Regions from separate parts of the Guptibacillus sedimenti genome, predicted to be linked through region 1. Evidence: riboswitches for the same ligand, from Rfam matches in the RefSeq annotation. Region 1 holds a riboswitch; each other region holds the start of a gene.
What was found. A riboswitch is a leader RNA that binds a small molecule or an ion and turns the genes downstream of it on or off. The one in region 1 is predicted to bind cobalamin.
Positions count from the first base shown of each region.

Region 2: another riboswitch for cobalamin. It lies ahead of PQ578_RS01430 (ABC transporter substrate-binding protein); the one in region 1 lies ahead of PQ578_RS03590 (ribonucleoside-diphosphate reductase subunit alpha).
Region 3: another riboswitch for cobalamin. It lies ahead of PQ578_RS18455 (acyl-CoA thioesterase); the one in region 1 lies ahead of PQ578_RS03590 (ribonucleoside-diphosphate reductase subunit alpha).

Region 1 is NZ_JAQQWV010000001.1:744,737-749,245, forward strand. It holds gene PQ578_RS03575 (response regulator transcription factor) at 1-216, shown strand, start outside; gene PQ578_RS03580 (sensor histidine kinase) at 203-1,528, shown strand; gene PQ578_RS03585 (hypothetical protein) at 1,534-1,656, opposite strand; cobalamin riboswitch at 1,877-2,052, shown strand; gene PQ578_RS03590 (ribonucleoside-diphosphate reductase subunit alpha) at 2,186-4,417, shown strand; gene PQ578_RS03595 (ribonucleotide-diphosphate reductase subunit beta) at 4,432-4,509, shown strand, end outside.
Region 2 is NZ_JAQQWV010000001.1:275,894-280,402, reverse strand. It holds gene PQ578_RS01435 (FecCD family ABC transporter permease) at 1-611, opposite strand, end outside; gene PQ578_RS01430 (ABC transporter substrate-binding protein) at 595-1,578, opposite strand; cobalamin riboswitch at 1,717-1,900, opposite strand; gene PQ578_RS01425 (ferritin-like domain-containing protein) at 1,999-2,409, opposite strand; partial or broken gene PQ578_RS01420 (ABC transporter permease) at 2,639-4,509, opposite strand, start outside.
Region 3 is NZ_JAQQWV010000005.1:106,305-110,813, forward strand. It holds gene PQ578_RS18445 (LLM class flavin-dependent oxidoreductase) at 1-548, shown strand, start outside; gene PQ578_RS18450 (AI-2E family transporter) at 603-1,682, opposite strand; gene PQ578_RS18455 (acyl-CoA thioesterase) at 1,836-2,330, opposite strand; cobalamin riboswitch at 2,444-2,627, opposite strand; gene PQ578_RS18460 (DsbA family protein) at 2,771-3,427, opposite strand; gene PQ578_RS18465 (DoxX family protein) at 3,443-3,859, opposite strand; gene PQ578_RS18470 (threonine/serine exporter family protein) at 3,969-4,418, opposite strand; gene PQ578_RS18475 (threonine/serine exporter family protein) at 4,434-4,509, opposite strand, start outside.

The DNA.
Region 1 (4,509 bases):
CCAAAAGAATATGATGTACTTGCTTTTCTTATTCAGAACCCCGGGCAACCATTCACAAGAGAAAAACTAATTGAAACCATTTGGGGATATCACTATGCAGGTGATGGTAGGTTGATTGATGATCTAGTGAAGCGGCTACGTAAAAAAATGGAACATGCGGATTATCAAATCGTGACCGTCTGGGGGTATGGTTATAAAATCGATGAAGAAGCTTAAGATCGGCACGAAATTATTTCTAAGCTACGTGATTTTAATTGTGGTTATCCTTCTCATTACAACGGTCTCATTTCGCTATCTTTTTCAAGAATACCTTGTTCGTGAAGCCAGGGATCAGCTTCAAAAAGAAGGCCTTCAAATTAGTCATATGCTTGAAGATCGAAATTGGAAAGGGAATCAGCCGCCGAATAGTTTACTGGATCGTAGAAGAATTGAAATGGCGGGTAATTTAATTTCTTCTCAATTCATTATTTATAACCAGAATGACAGGGCGATTTATTCAAATGTCGATGATGACGTTCAAAAGGAGTATGAAGAAAATAAGGGGAAGCGATTTGTTACAGAGGAAGTGCCAATCAATGCCTCTCGTGAGCAAATTGGCCGTCTTGTCCTTTTTACAAAGGTAGAGAGTTTAGAAGGCTTTAATCGAATCATCGAACAGGCACAGGCGGTGAGCCTCTTTGTTTCTGCGGCGGTTGCGGTACTCCTTGCGGCCTGGATGCAAAGAGGCATAACAGGACCGATTCGTCTCCTGGCAAATCACATGAGACGATTTAGTATGCGAAAGCCACAGCCTCCACTAAAACTTAAGTCAAAAGATGAAATTAATGAACTAGCGGAAACCTTCGAGGAACTAACGGATCAGCTACGAAAGAATGATTTCGACCAAAAAGAATTTCTTCAAAATGCCTCTCATGAACTCAAAACCCCTTTAATGGCAATCCAAGGGAATGCGGAAGGAATTCTAGACGACGTGATTGTCGGAGAAGAAGTGGGGCATAGTCTTGAAGTAATCGTAAATGAAACGCAGCGACTCAAGAAAATCGTGCAAGATATTTCTTATTTAACAAGACTGGAAACAGTAGAAGAGGCTTTCACCTACGAAGTAGTTGACATGCAACTTATTATGAAAGAAGCGGTGACGGCAGTAAAACCATTAGCTTACCAGAACGGGTTAAAGCTAAAATATGATGGTGATTGTGCGATTTATGTAGAGGTAGACGCAGATAAAATGAAGCAAGCTTTCTTGAATATTATTGGGAATGCCCTACGATTCGCCTCATCTTTCATCGAAATTCGTATGCGGAAAGAGGAAAATCAGGTTGCGATCGAAATTCAAGATGATGGTACTGGATTTGGAGAGAATCCCGATCGTGTTTTTGAACGGTTTTACACAGGAGATCAATCTGGCTCTGGAATCGGATTGGCGATTACGAAAACAATTGTAGAAAAGCATCATGGTGAAATTTACGCAGAAAATCTTAAAAAGGGAGGAAGGGTTATCATCACGCTTCCTTTACCACCAGGATGAAGGTATTACGTTTTGTGTTCATATAATTTTTGTAGAATTTCTTTGCTTTCTTCTTCGCTTAGAAGACCGAATTTCTGACAGAGCTGTGTGTAGCCAGCAAGCTTCTTAAAGCATGTCGTTTTTTTCATCATACTCACCTTTCTTTCCTTTAGGAAACTTTTTTAGGTGTTAACAATATATGCTTAAACGAAGTGATTGTGATAGGTGTTTGTCCTTAAAGTTGAAATAAATCCTCGTCAATGTAACAATAGAGCTTGTGCAAAAACGATGGGTCATGTAAGATGGTGTTATCAATATTTAGTAGTTTAAAAGTGTTTTCATACTATATATGGGGTAAATCTAAAATAATTAAATAGTTGAGTATGCGGTGTCGTAGAACGACTTAAAAGGGAATCCGGTCTGAATCCGGAGCTGTCCCCGCAACTGTCGTGTGGACGAGGCAAGAAACCACTGGAGAATAATCTGGGAAGGTTTGCCAAGGACGAAGCACAAGCCAGTAGACCTGCCGTGTACTCAAAAACGTTTCTATTCTTCGGGGATTGAGGGTGAGAGATGGCATCGGAAATGTGTACATATGTGCACGTCTAACTTGTCGTTTTCTCCAGGCTCACTCTGCTAAGAGTGAGCCTTTTATAATGAAAAAAAGGAGAGAGGCTAATGAGCACAGTGGTTGATACGAAGTTAACAACACTAATAGAGGAAGTAAACGTTATTCTAATTGACTATCATTTGCAGACAAGTGAAAGCTTCCTTGCGAAAACAACAAAGGGCCTAACAGAAAAACCTACACAAAACGAGATTGACAATATCCTTGTCTTAAATGCATTGGAACGAATTACGGCAGAAGAGCCTGATTGGACATATGTGGCGGCAGCTTTTCATCTACGTACGCTTTATCGGAATTCTCTTCGTAACCGAAATGAAAAGGAAGTATATGGGGAAGGGAACTTGTATCGGCTTCTACAACAGCTAACGAAGAAAGGGATTTATAACGAAGCCCTTCTTCAATCTTATTCGAAAAAGGAAGTGGATCAGGTAGCGATGTTCATCGCTCCAACACGAGATCGTCTTTTTACATACATTGGCCTTCGCACACTTGCAGACCGCTATCTTGCTACCGATCATGAAAAAAACGTGTATGAATTACCGCAAGAACGCTTTCTTGTCATTGCGATGACACTGATGATGAATGAACCGAAAGAAAAGCGACTTGAATTCATTAAGGAAGCTTACTGGGCGTTATCCAATCTCTATATGACAGTAGCGACGCCAACACTTTCAAATGCCGGTAAAAGTTACGGTCAGCTTAGCTCGTGCTTTATTGATACAGTTGATGACAGCCTCCGCGGCATTTACGACAGTAATACGGACGTCGCTACCGTATCAAAAAATGGTGGAGGAATTGGCGCATACCTTGGGAAAATTCGTTCGCGTGGTAGTGATATCAAAGGGTTTAAAGGGAATTCATCAGGAGTTTTACCTTGGATGAAACAACTAAATAATACAGCCGTTAGTGTGGATCAATTAGGTCAACGCCAGGGCGCTGTTGCGGTTTACCTCGATGTTTGGCACAAAGATGTTTTTGAATTTCTTGATGCCAAGCTTAATAACGGGGACGAACGCATGAGGACGCATGATCTTTTTACTGGTTTGTGTATTCCAGACCTTTTTATGGAAGCGGTAGAAGACCGGGCAGACTGGCATTTGTTTGATCCACATGAAGTCCGTCAGGTGATGGGGTTTTCTCTTGAAGATACTTATGATAATGAAACAGGCGCAGGAGAATTTCGCATGAAATATGCGTTGTGCGTAAATCATCCTAAACTATCAAGAAAAACCGTCCCAGCGATTGAGATTATGAAGCGTGTCATGAAATCCCAATTGGAAACAGGCACGCCATACATGTTCTATCGCGACACGGCTAATCGCGCAAATCCGAATAAGCATGCTGGCATGATCTATGCTTCAAACCTTTGTACCGAGATTATGCAAAATATGAGTGCGACGACCGTTGAAGAGGAAATGACGAAAGACGGTAAAATTATCATTACGAAAACGCCTGGCGATTACGTCGTTTGTAATCTATCAAGCATCAATCTTGGACGTGCGGTTACAGCCAATGCCCTAGAGCGATTAATCCCGATTCAAGTAAGAATGCTTGATAACGTCATTGATATTAATACGATTGAAGTCCCTCAAGCGCAGTTAACAAATGAGAAGTACCGAAGTATCGGTCTTGGAACGTTTGGTTGGCATCACTTACTGGCGAAAAAGGGGATCGTCTGGGAAAGTTATGAAGCAGCAAACTATGCAGATGAACTCTATGAAACAATTAACTACCTAACCATACAGGCGAGCCATGAACTTGCAGTTGAAAAAGGGAGTTATTCTCTTTTTGAAGGCTCTGATTGGCAAAACGGGGAGTACTTTACACAACGTGGTTATACGAATGAAAAATGGAGCGCACTGAAAGAAAAAGTTGAGTCAAGTGGTGTTAGAAATGCTTATTTACTAGCTGTTGCACCAAACAGTTCAACGAGTTTAATAGCCGGATCAACCGCTTCAATTGATCCGATTTTCCAAAAGGAATATTCAGAGGAAAAAAAGAATTATAAAATTCCAGTGACGGCACCTGACCTTTCCCATGAAACAACCTGGTATTATAAATCGGCGTATCATATTGATCAGCTGTGGAGTATTGAGCAAAATGCGGCAAGACAGCGTCATGTCGATCAGTCGATTTCATTTAATATTTATGTGCAGAGCACGGTGAAAGCAAAGGACTTGCTCAACATTCATTTGACGGCGTGGAGAAAAGGATTGAAGACAACGTACTACACTAGGAGTACTTCAGTTGAGATCGATGACTGTGAAAGCTGCGCAAGTTAAAGGAGGAGATCAAAGTGGCAACGATACAGAAAAGAAAGCTCTATGACGTGTCTGCACCGAATAGCTCAACAGGGATTATTAACGGTAAGAGC
Region 2 (4,509 bases), 470 kb from region 1:
TCCCAGCCGCGCATGGACACACTTCCGAGGAGCCAGCCGATGATCTGTCTTAGTTCCTCACCCGTTAGCGCGATCATGAGAGATAGAAGTGAGCCAAGAAAAGAGCTAAAGACGATTCCTGTTAAGATAATCGTCTCGACGCGCATCGATCGCTCGATTTGTCGTGCAAAGAAAAGCACGAGGAAAATCGTGAGGATCGAAGCGGCGATGCTCATAACAGGAAGGGTGAACACCCCGACAAACGGAATGGTAAGGTTGAAAAAGAGCACGAGCACAGCTCCGACCGATGCGCCAGATGATACGCCGAGTACGTACGGATCGGCTAATGGATTACGTAGTAAACCTTGAAAAGCGGCCCCTGCTATTGCAAGAGACGCCCCCACAAGACCTGCCAGGATGACGCGTGGCAGGCGAATATCCATCACAATCGTTGTAAACATCGGATCCGTTTTTCCTAAAGAAGGAAGGTGCAGCACTTCGGTTCCGATTAATTTTAAAATCGTGAGCACCGGGACGGAAACGGTGCCGATCGAAATGCCGAGCAGCATAGCGGCAATCAAAAGCCCTGTCGCTATCGGATAGGCAATGAACCGTTTATTCAGCAAAAACATCCGGGTAAACCGCTTTTGCAAGTTCCTCTACTCCTTCAACGAGACGAGGGCCTGAGCGCGTGACGAGGTCCGAGTGCACGTCGACAACTTGCTCTTCTTTTACCGCCGTTACGTTCTGCCAGCCGTCACGGCTTAACACTTGCTTGATGGGATCCTCTGTATAATAACCGTACGTTGTGATGATCACGTCAGGGTCTGCTTGAATGATCGCTTCCTGATCGATTTGGTTCCATCCTTCCTCGTCGTGCGTCACGTTCTTCGCATGAATCATCGAAAGCATGTCATCCATGAACGTATTTTTCCCTGGAGAGAAGATTTCAGGTGCAGGTGCAACTTCGACGAAGACCTCTTTCTCATCATCTTCAGGGATGTCTTCCGCTTTTGCTTGAATGTCTTCAAGCTGCTGCTTCATGTCACTGATGGTTGTTTCGGCTTGTTCGGTTTCACCTGTTGCTTGTCCGATCATTTCAATTGATTTGTACACTTCTTCAAAGCTTTTTGCATCGTTTACCACAAGTACAGCGATGCCCGCATCGCGAAGCTGTTGAAGACCGGCTTCTGAGTTATGTGCGCTTGATCCGTGGGCAAGTACGAGATCAGGCTTGAGCGAAATGATTTTTTCGACGTTAAATTCCATGCCGCCGATTTTCTCAATGTCAGTCGTTTCTTCCGGATAGTTCGCGAAATCTGAAACGCCGACAACTTCTTCACCAGCGCCAAGGTCGAATAGAATTTCCGTGTTACTCGGAATGAGAGAGACGATTTTCTCAGGATCTTTCTCGATCGTCACTTCCTCATCGAGCGCATCGGTGATGGTTACTGGGAAAGCGCTATCTTCTGACTGTTCAGCCTGGTCTGTTGTTGCATTTCCTTCATTCGTTGCACCGTTTTCCTCGCTTGCGCCGCAACCAGCGATAATTCCTGTCACGAGAAAAAGTAAGACGAGTAGTGAATAAAGCTTTTTCATGTGTGTTTCTCCTCCTGTACGATGATGTCTCTAAAATAAAAAAATCCCCACGCCGGAGGGCATGAAGATGGTCGAATGGAAGTAACGGCAGCCAAAAGCTACACCTGAATCCGTTCGCACATCCCTATCCTCGTAGGCTGTTCGCGCTTGATTCAGGCAGGTCTCCTGGCTCATGGTTCTCGCGTGCTGCTCCTTCCCATTCGTTGTGCGAACAGTGGATTCTGCAGCAAGCGACCATTTACAGTGGCGGGACCGCGCTGGAATTGCACCAGCTTCCCTTTTAAGTCTTCATTGAAAAGACACCTGAATCGATCACTATGAAATTTCGTAACAGGTTTATTATACATGATTGTATGAGTGGGGGGAACTGTTGTCTTTTTTGGGGGTCAGGCTCCTCCCTGGCACCACACGACTTTCTTACTACCTTCTCTTCGTTAAGAAATACAAAAACCAGACGGCGTGGTTTTGCTCATCTAAGGCTGCGCCAGTGAACGCCTCTTTGATGAACGGATTATTCGTTTGATCAGCCACTCTTCTATAGAAATCTGCTGCGTCTTGTTCATCGTTCAAAGAGGCATCAAGGCCTGCCCAATAGTTTGTCGGACATACTTCGGTTAGCTTTGGAGAAGGCTCTTGACCGGTCAGTTGGGTATAAATGGACTTGAACAATTTAAAGTGCCTTTTCTCATCTTTTCGAATTTCTAGAATGCGATCTCGCTCGGTTTCATTCGGAGCGAGCTGAGCTAACTTTTTGTAACACTGAATGGCGCTATATTCTCCGTTAATGGCAGTCGCAATGTCTTCTTCGAGGGTGCGATAGTATGGGTACATGATTGAACTCCTTTTTTGCATGTGATAGGCACAGTATATGGGGAGGGGGTCTGGTTCGAGCCTGACCCCATTCAGATTTATATCTATCGATAACTCTTCTCCCTCAACACTTTAAAGGGATTTTCGTCCTCACAAAAAGCAGCAAAAGTGTCTCTCCATTGAGGACACTTTTGCTGCTTTTGTCTTTTAGTGGGGTCAGGCTCGAGCCTGACCCCCTCCTCCACCACACCTACACATTCTCCTGCTTCAACGTATCGACAATATTGTTCTTCTCTAATTTCTTAATCGAGTAAAGCATCGCCGAACCAACGATGATGAAGATGGCGACGACCACAAAGAGAAGGCTCATCCATGGAAGAGTAAATCCATAGACAAATGTATTTCTAAATGAGAGATACATCACATACATGATCGCAATGCTAAGTGGAAATCCGTACAGGATCGCCTTCATGCCATAGAAGATGCTTTCGTAGTTCATCATTTTATTAAATCCTTTCGGTGTCATGCCAATCGATTTCAGCATCGCAAATTCTCGCTTTCGAAGCGAAATACTTGTCGAGATCGTATTGAAGATATTCGCGATGGAGATAAGCGATATCAAGGTAATAAATCCGTACGTGAAGACTGACATAAAGAGGATCATCTGCTGATCACGCTGTCGATTTTGGAACACATTGTAAACGTATAGATCGTTTCGTTCTCCTTCTTCAATCGCTTCCTGCGTCGCCATTGGATCCGAACTATTCATGTAGAGATTCGTTTGAACATTTTCTTCAACACTGGTATCAATCAACTGATTCATGGTTTCCTCTGAAACGATAACGTCAATTCCACCTGCGCCAGACGCACTCACTCCCATTGGCACCTCATCGGCTAAGGCTCCAATTTGAATTTCATTTATTAATGTTGCTTCTTCTGTTTCATAATTCATCGTGTAAAGTTTAATCTTTTCACCAGGTTCGGTGTTAAGGGCTTTCGACTCCTTAAATTGACCTGACTCGCGATCTCTAAAGGAGATGTTTTCAATGACGATTCCGGCCTGATCCGTTAATTTCTCCTCCTCCACGCCTACCTTTTTTGCATAAGCATGAAAACTACGTTCATCTAATCCATGTAAAACCGCATTATATTGGTATTTGCCATCCTTCAAAAGGCCGTAATCCTCAGTTAAGGTTTTTTGTAAATCTATTGGGACAGCATCAGGATCCACAAATGTCGTTAGGTGTAGATCCTTAATTTAAAAGTGGATTTTGTTACATTTTTGAGCTTCGTAAACGGCTCGAGATCTTCTTTCCCTACTCTCTGTCCACTTACTTGAATATCAAAATTGATGTTTTGCTGTGATAGCTCAAGAGATTTTTCTAAATTCGATGTAAAATAGGACACCGACAAGAAAAGGATAATGCTGATTACAAGCGAGAAGACCGTCACTTGGTACCTTCTTTTATTCCGCTTTAAATTCTTCAAGCCAATTTCCGCTTCAATCCCAAATAATTTTCGAATAAACTTTGACGTTTTCACCGTTTTGCCAGTTAGCTTAATATCCTGAGTTTGTCGAATTGCATCAATGGCAGAGACCTTCGATGCTTTCCGCGCTGGCATATAGGATGAAATAAAAATCGTAATCACTGAAATCCCGCATGCTATAAGAATAGACATCGGTGTCGCCACCACGCGGAGCTTTTCCGTCCCTCCAAGCGCCCCTTCAATAAAGGAGTTAATGAACAGGAACGTCGCTGCAATGCCACCGAGACCAGCAAGAATTCCGATTGGAATACTGATGACACCAATAATCGCTCCTTCAAAAAAGACCGATGTTTGCTTTTGGCGTTTCGTCGCCCCGACGCTCGACAGCATCCCTAAGTGTCTCGATCGCTCCGATACACTAATCGCAAAAGCATTATAAATTAAAGCGACAGAACCAATGATGATTACGCTCATAATAATACCAGCTAGTAGTAGCATCGTTTTTAATAGATTATCGTTGTCCGTCACGCCATAGTAACGCAGCAGATCATCGTTAAACGAGACGTTTTCAATATTATTTTCGCTCACCAGCGTTTCTGCATGTTTATAAAGGGACCGTTTCACTTTATTTAA
Region 3 (4,509 bases), on a different contig from region 1:
ATGAATATGCTGGTATCAAAGCAGCACCACAAACGAACACCCCGCCTTCCCTCTGGCTTCTTGGCATGGGAGAAAACAGCGCAAAAAGAGCAGCAGAGTTAGGAATTGGCTATGTTTTTGGCCACTTCATTAAACCCGATCGAGGAGAAAATACGTTAAAAACCTACTATGAATTGTTCAAATCAACCTACTTTAGTTCATCCCCTTCTGCAATCATAGCGCTTTTTGTTGTTTGTGGAGAAACAGATGAACATGCTGAGGAACTTGCTCAAAGCCAGGACCTCTGGCTTTTACGTGTTGAAAAAGGCCTCGATAGTCGTATTCCCTCTCCTGAAGAAGCAAGGAAATATCGATATACAGCTTCCGAAAAGGAAAGGATAGAGACAAACCGAAAGCGAATGATTATTGGTTCTCCGTCTACAGTTAAAAAGAAAATCGATGACTTGGCCGAGCTTTATGAGACAGAAGAATTTATGGTACTGACAAACTTACACGACCCTAAAGAACGGAAAAATTCATATAAACGCCTTGCACACCTTTATTTATAAAGATACCTAAAAGACAAACTCCCCTAATCTTAAACGAATTAGGGGAGTTCATCGCTATTCAGTTAATTCCGCTCGATGCCGTATGCGATAGAATTCATAGAAATTCTTAACAATGACTTTAATAACTGAATAAAGTGGGATAGCAATCAGCATTCCAATGAAGCCATATAAAGCAGCTGCTACAATGAGTAGTAAAATAATCGTTAAAGGATGAATGTTTAACCTTTTGCCAAGTACTACAGGGGCTACCAGGTTTCCTTCTAATTGTTGAACGACTATTGTAATAATAATCACATACAACGCTAAAATAGGTTCTTGAGTTAAAGCCACCACAAGTGCTGGGATAACTCCAATGATAGGTCCAAAGAATGGAACCACAGCTGTGACCATAACAAACAGTCCTAATATTAATGCATAAGGTAGGCCGATAATTAAATAGCCAACATACATTAAGATTCCGTCTACAATCGCTACAATAATTTGCCCAATGATATAAGCAGATAGCGTTTCATCTATCTTATGAAGAATCTTTCGCCCTTCCCCTTGATGTTTATTAGGGATTAACTTCAACAGAAAAGGACTTAATTTGTGATCATCCTTAAGGAAATAAAACAAAACAAAAGGCACAATGACGAGAACTGTGGTGGCACTTGTTAATGCACTCACAACTTGCATGATATGATCACCCAAATTTTGTGTTAAATTCCCTAAAAAACCTGTTGCTTTTTGTTGGAGGTTTTCTACCGAAAACATTCCCATATCCTTATTCTCCATCATCTTTTCTGCATCTTTTGCTGATTCCTTCAACTTCTCAGGTAATTCCTTTGAAAACTCAGATACCTGGCTTTGTATCGGATTTGCTAGAAAAGTAAAACCTGTATAGAGGATACCTGCAATTGCCAAAAACACGACTAATATCGCGGCAAGATCCGACACATAGGGAACTTTCTTCATTAACTTAACAATTGGCTTAATCGCATAGTACAAAAAGCCAGCAATAAGAACGGGGTAGAAAAGTGTACCGATAATTGTTTTTACTGGTTTTACTAAACCTAACTCCGTTAAAAAGAAGAAACAAATTAATAATAGAATTATACCTGTAATATACTTAAAAAAATCATGTTTAATCCACATTGGTCGTCTCCTTTGGTTATTTCGTTGCACTCTAACTCCTATACCACTCAACTATCTTTTCCTAACTTTGTTTTCAAAAAAAGTTTCTTATTCCAAGTAATCAGGATGAGAACGAAAGAAAGGAGAGATGGATAACTCCGCTCTCCCTTTTTGTTATAACATGGTTAAAATTTCTGCTAAGTTCTTACTTGTTACTTTACGTTCCAATCGTTTTTGAGCTCGTTTTTGCGCCAGCACATTAAGTTGCCTCTCCCCTTCTGTTTCTGGTTCAATTCCAGGGACTTGCATCGGCTTTCCTTCAAGCAAAGCAACAAACGAAATAAAGCACGTAGCTGCTACACGATCTGCACCTGTCAATAAATGTTCAGCGGTTACTTTCACAAAAACTTCCATAGAACTTTTTCCTGTCCAAATGACAAATGCTTCATAATGAATCGAATCTTCTTCAGTAATAGGATGCAAAAACTCAACTGTATCCATTGATACCGTGACGCATTCTAGACGAGAATGCCTTGTTGCTGCGATTGATGCTAACATATCCATGTCCGCAAGTAATTTCCCTCCAAATAAGGTTCCGTGACTGTTCAAGTCCGGTGGAAAAATACGACTGCTCTTATAGACTCTTGATTCGCTTACTGTCTTTTTCATATCCTCTCTCCTTTTCCAAACAATAAAAAATGCATCCTCTTTCCACAAGAGCATGCATAACGAATAGGCATCATCTAGCCTTCTCGATACACCCCCCTATCATCCGTAGGTCAATCAGTGCTTTAGAAAAGGCAGGTCTCCTGACTTGAAGCTTCTTAGAACGAATACTCCTTCCCTATCATTGATAAGTGGAATAACGCATCGTTTATACTTCTTACAGTGGCGGGACCGCATTGGATTTACACCAATTTCCCTATTATGTACTGGATTCAGCACACCTTTTCCATATTTATTCAATTGTACTTCTTCATTCTTTACTTCTTTCTTTACAAAGTCAAGACACGTCCTTAATCAAACGTTTGTTTAATCTCTTTTTTATTAATCAAACGTTTGTTTAACAAAAGGTCTAAAAAAAAAGACGCCATTCAGGCGCCTAATAGTCATTCACTCGTAGAGTTCTCAACCATATTATTTAATTCTGATAGGCTGTTTCCCTCGAATCGTTTTTCATCAACCAGTAAGGCAGACGTTGCAGAAACATTTTGCTTGTTTGCATAAGCAAGATCGGCTTCTACTGCTTTTTCACCGGCTCCACCTTTATAGGCAGAAACAACCTTATCTGTTTCTTCCTCGCTCACCAAACCACTAAGAGTTTCGGTTAAAAACGACAAACTTGCTTTGTTTTTATCTACCTGAAGCTGATCATAGACAACGTGGTGAAATTGCCAGAAAACATCGTTTCCAAGCTCTTGGTAAACCACTTCAGCAAACTCAGCTGCTCTAGTTGAATCCTCATCAACAAATGGGTGCTGAACAAAGTAAAATTTAACTTTCCCCGTAGCAATCAGTTTTTCTTGAATCAATGGAAATAAAGAATCATTAAATGATTGACAGGAACGGCATCGATAGTCTCCGAAAGCCACCAATTCTACCGGAGCCGTTTCTTCTCCTAGAAAAGGTTGATTTTCTAATTGAAAACCTTTCGTATCAGCAAATGGCTTAAATCGCATGATAATAACCAAAAGAACAAGCACAATACCTACAACTAAGAAAAACCATCTAGCACTTCGTTTTAACTTCTTTTTAGGTTTAGCCAATCACTCACTTCCTCTTTAATCCTTCGATTCCGACTCCTGGTTAAATGGTAACGACTTGATCAAGTAGTTGGATAGGCTATAAGGTCCGCCTCCACTTAAAAAAAGCGAGACCGACATTGCTAGAAAAGCGATATCTAACTCATAGCCGCCAAGCATACCTGTTGACCTTTTTACTGTAAGAAGAGCGCCGATTAGAATCATAGAAAATAACACGCTAATGAAACGTGTTCCTATACCAAGAATCATTAAAATTCCTCCAGCTATCTCAATAACAGCAACAACATAAGCTAGAAAACCAGCAATCCCAATTGTTTCAAAGAATGCTATCGTGTTTTCAATACCTCCAGAAAACTTTAAAAACCCATGAACAAAAAAAAGCACACCTACGACCAATCGAATTGTTAACAATCCGAGATGGGGATAGGTTTTCATCGTTGATCCTCCCCAGATACTAACATTATTTGACACCGTTCGACAGAGTCATCCGCTTAAACGTTATCATAGGGAATGGCTATGACGCAAAAGGATTACGACCTATTTTTTACTGTTTTTGACGTCTCGTAAGTGTTGAATGACGAATGATCTGGTTAATCACTTCTGAGAATACTAATCCGACTGCAATCGAGCCTGAAATCATAAAAGCTTTTGCTGCGAGGTTAATGGCATTGTTATAGTCATTTTGGACAAAATTCCGCATCGCATCATACGCTAATCCACCAGGAACAAGCGGAATAATTCCCGCTACGCTAAAAATAATAACGGGCGTCCGATACATTTTTGCAAAAAACTGACTAATCACAGCAATAAAGAAAGAAGCGGTCACCGTTGCAACGACTACATCGATTCCTGAAGCTTCCATAACATAATAAATCATCCAACCGCACATGCCGACAAATCCACCCTTTATTAGAGAGGATTTCGGAGCATTAAACAACAAGCCAAAAGCTGCGCTTGCCACAAAGCTCGTTACAATCTGAGCAACAAATGTCATTTCCTTACTTCCTTTCTACAAAAATGATACAACAAGCGCAATACCTGCTCCGATTGCAAAAGCTGTTAAAAATGCTTCTGCGCCTTTTGAT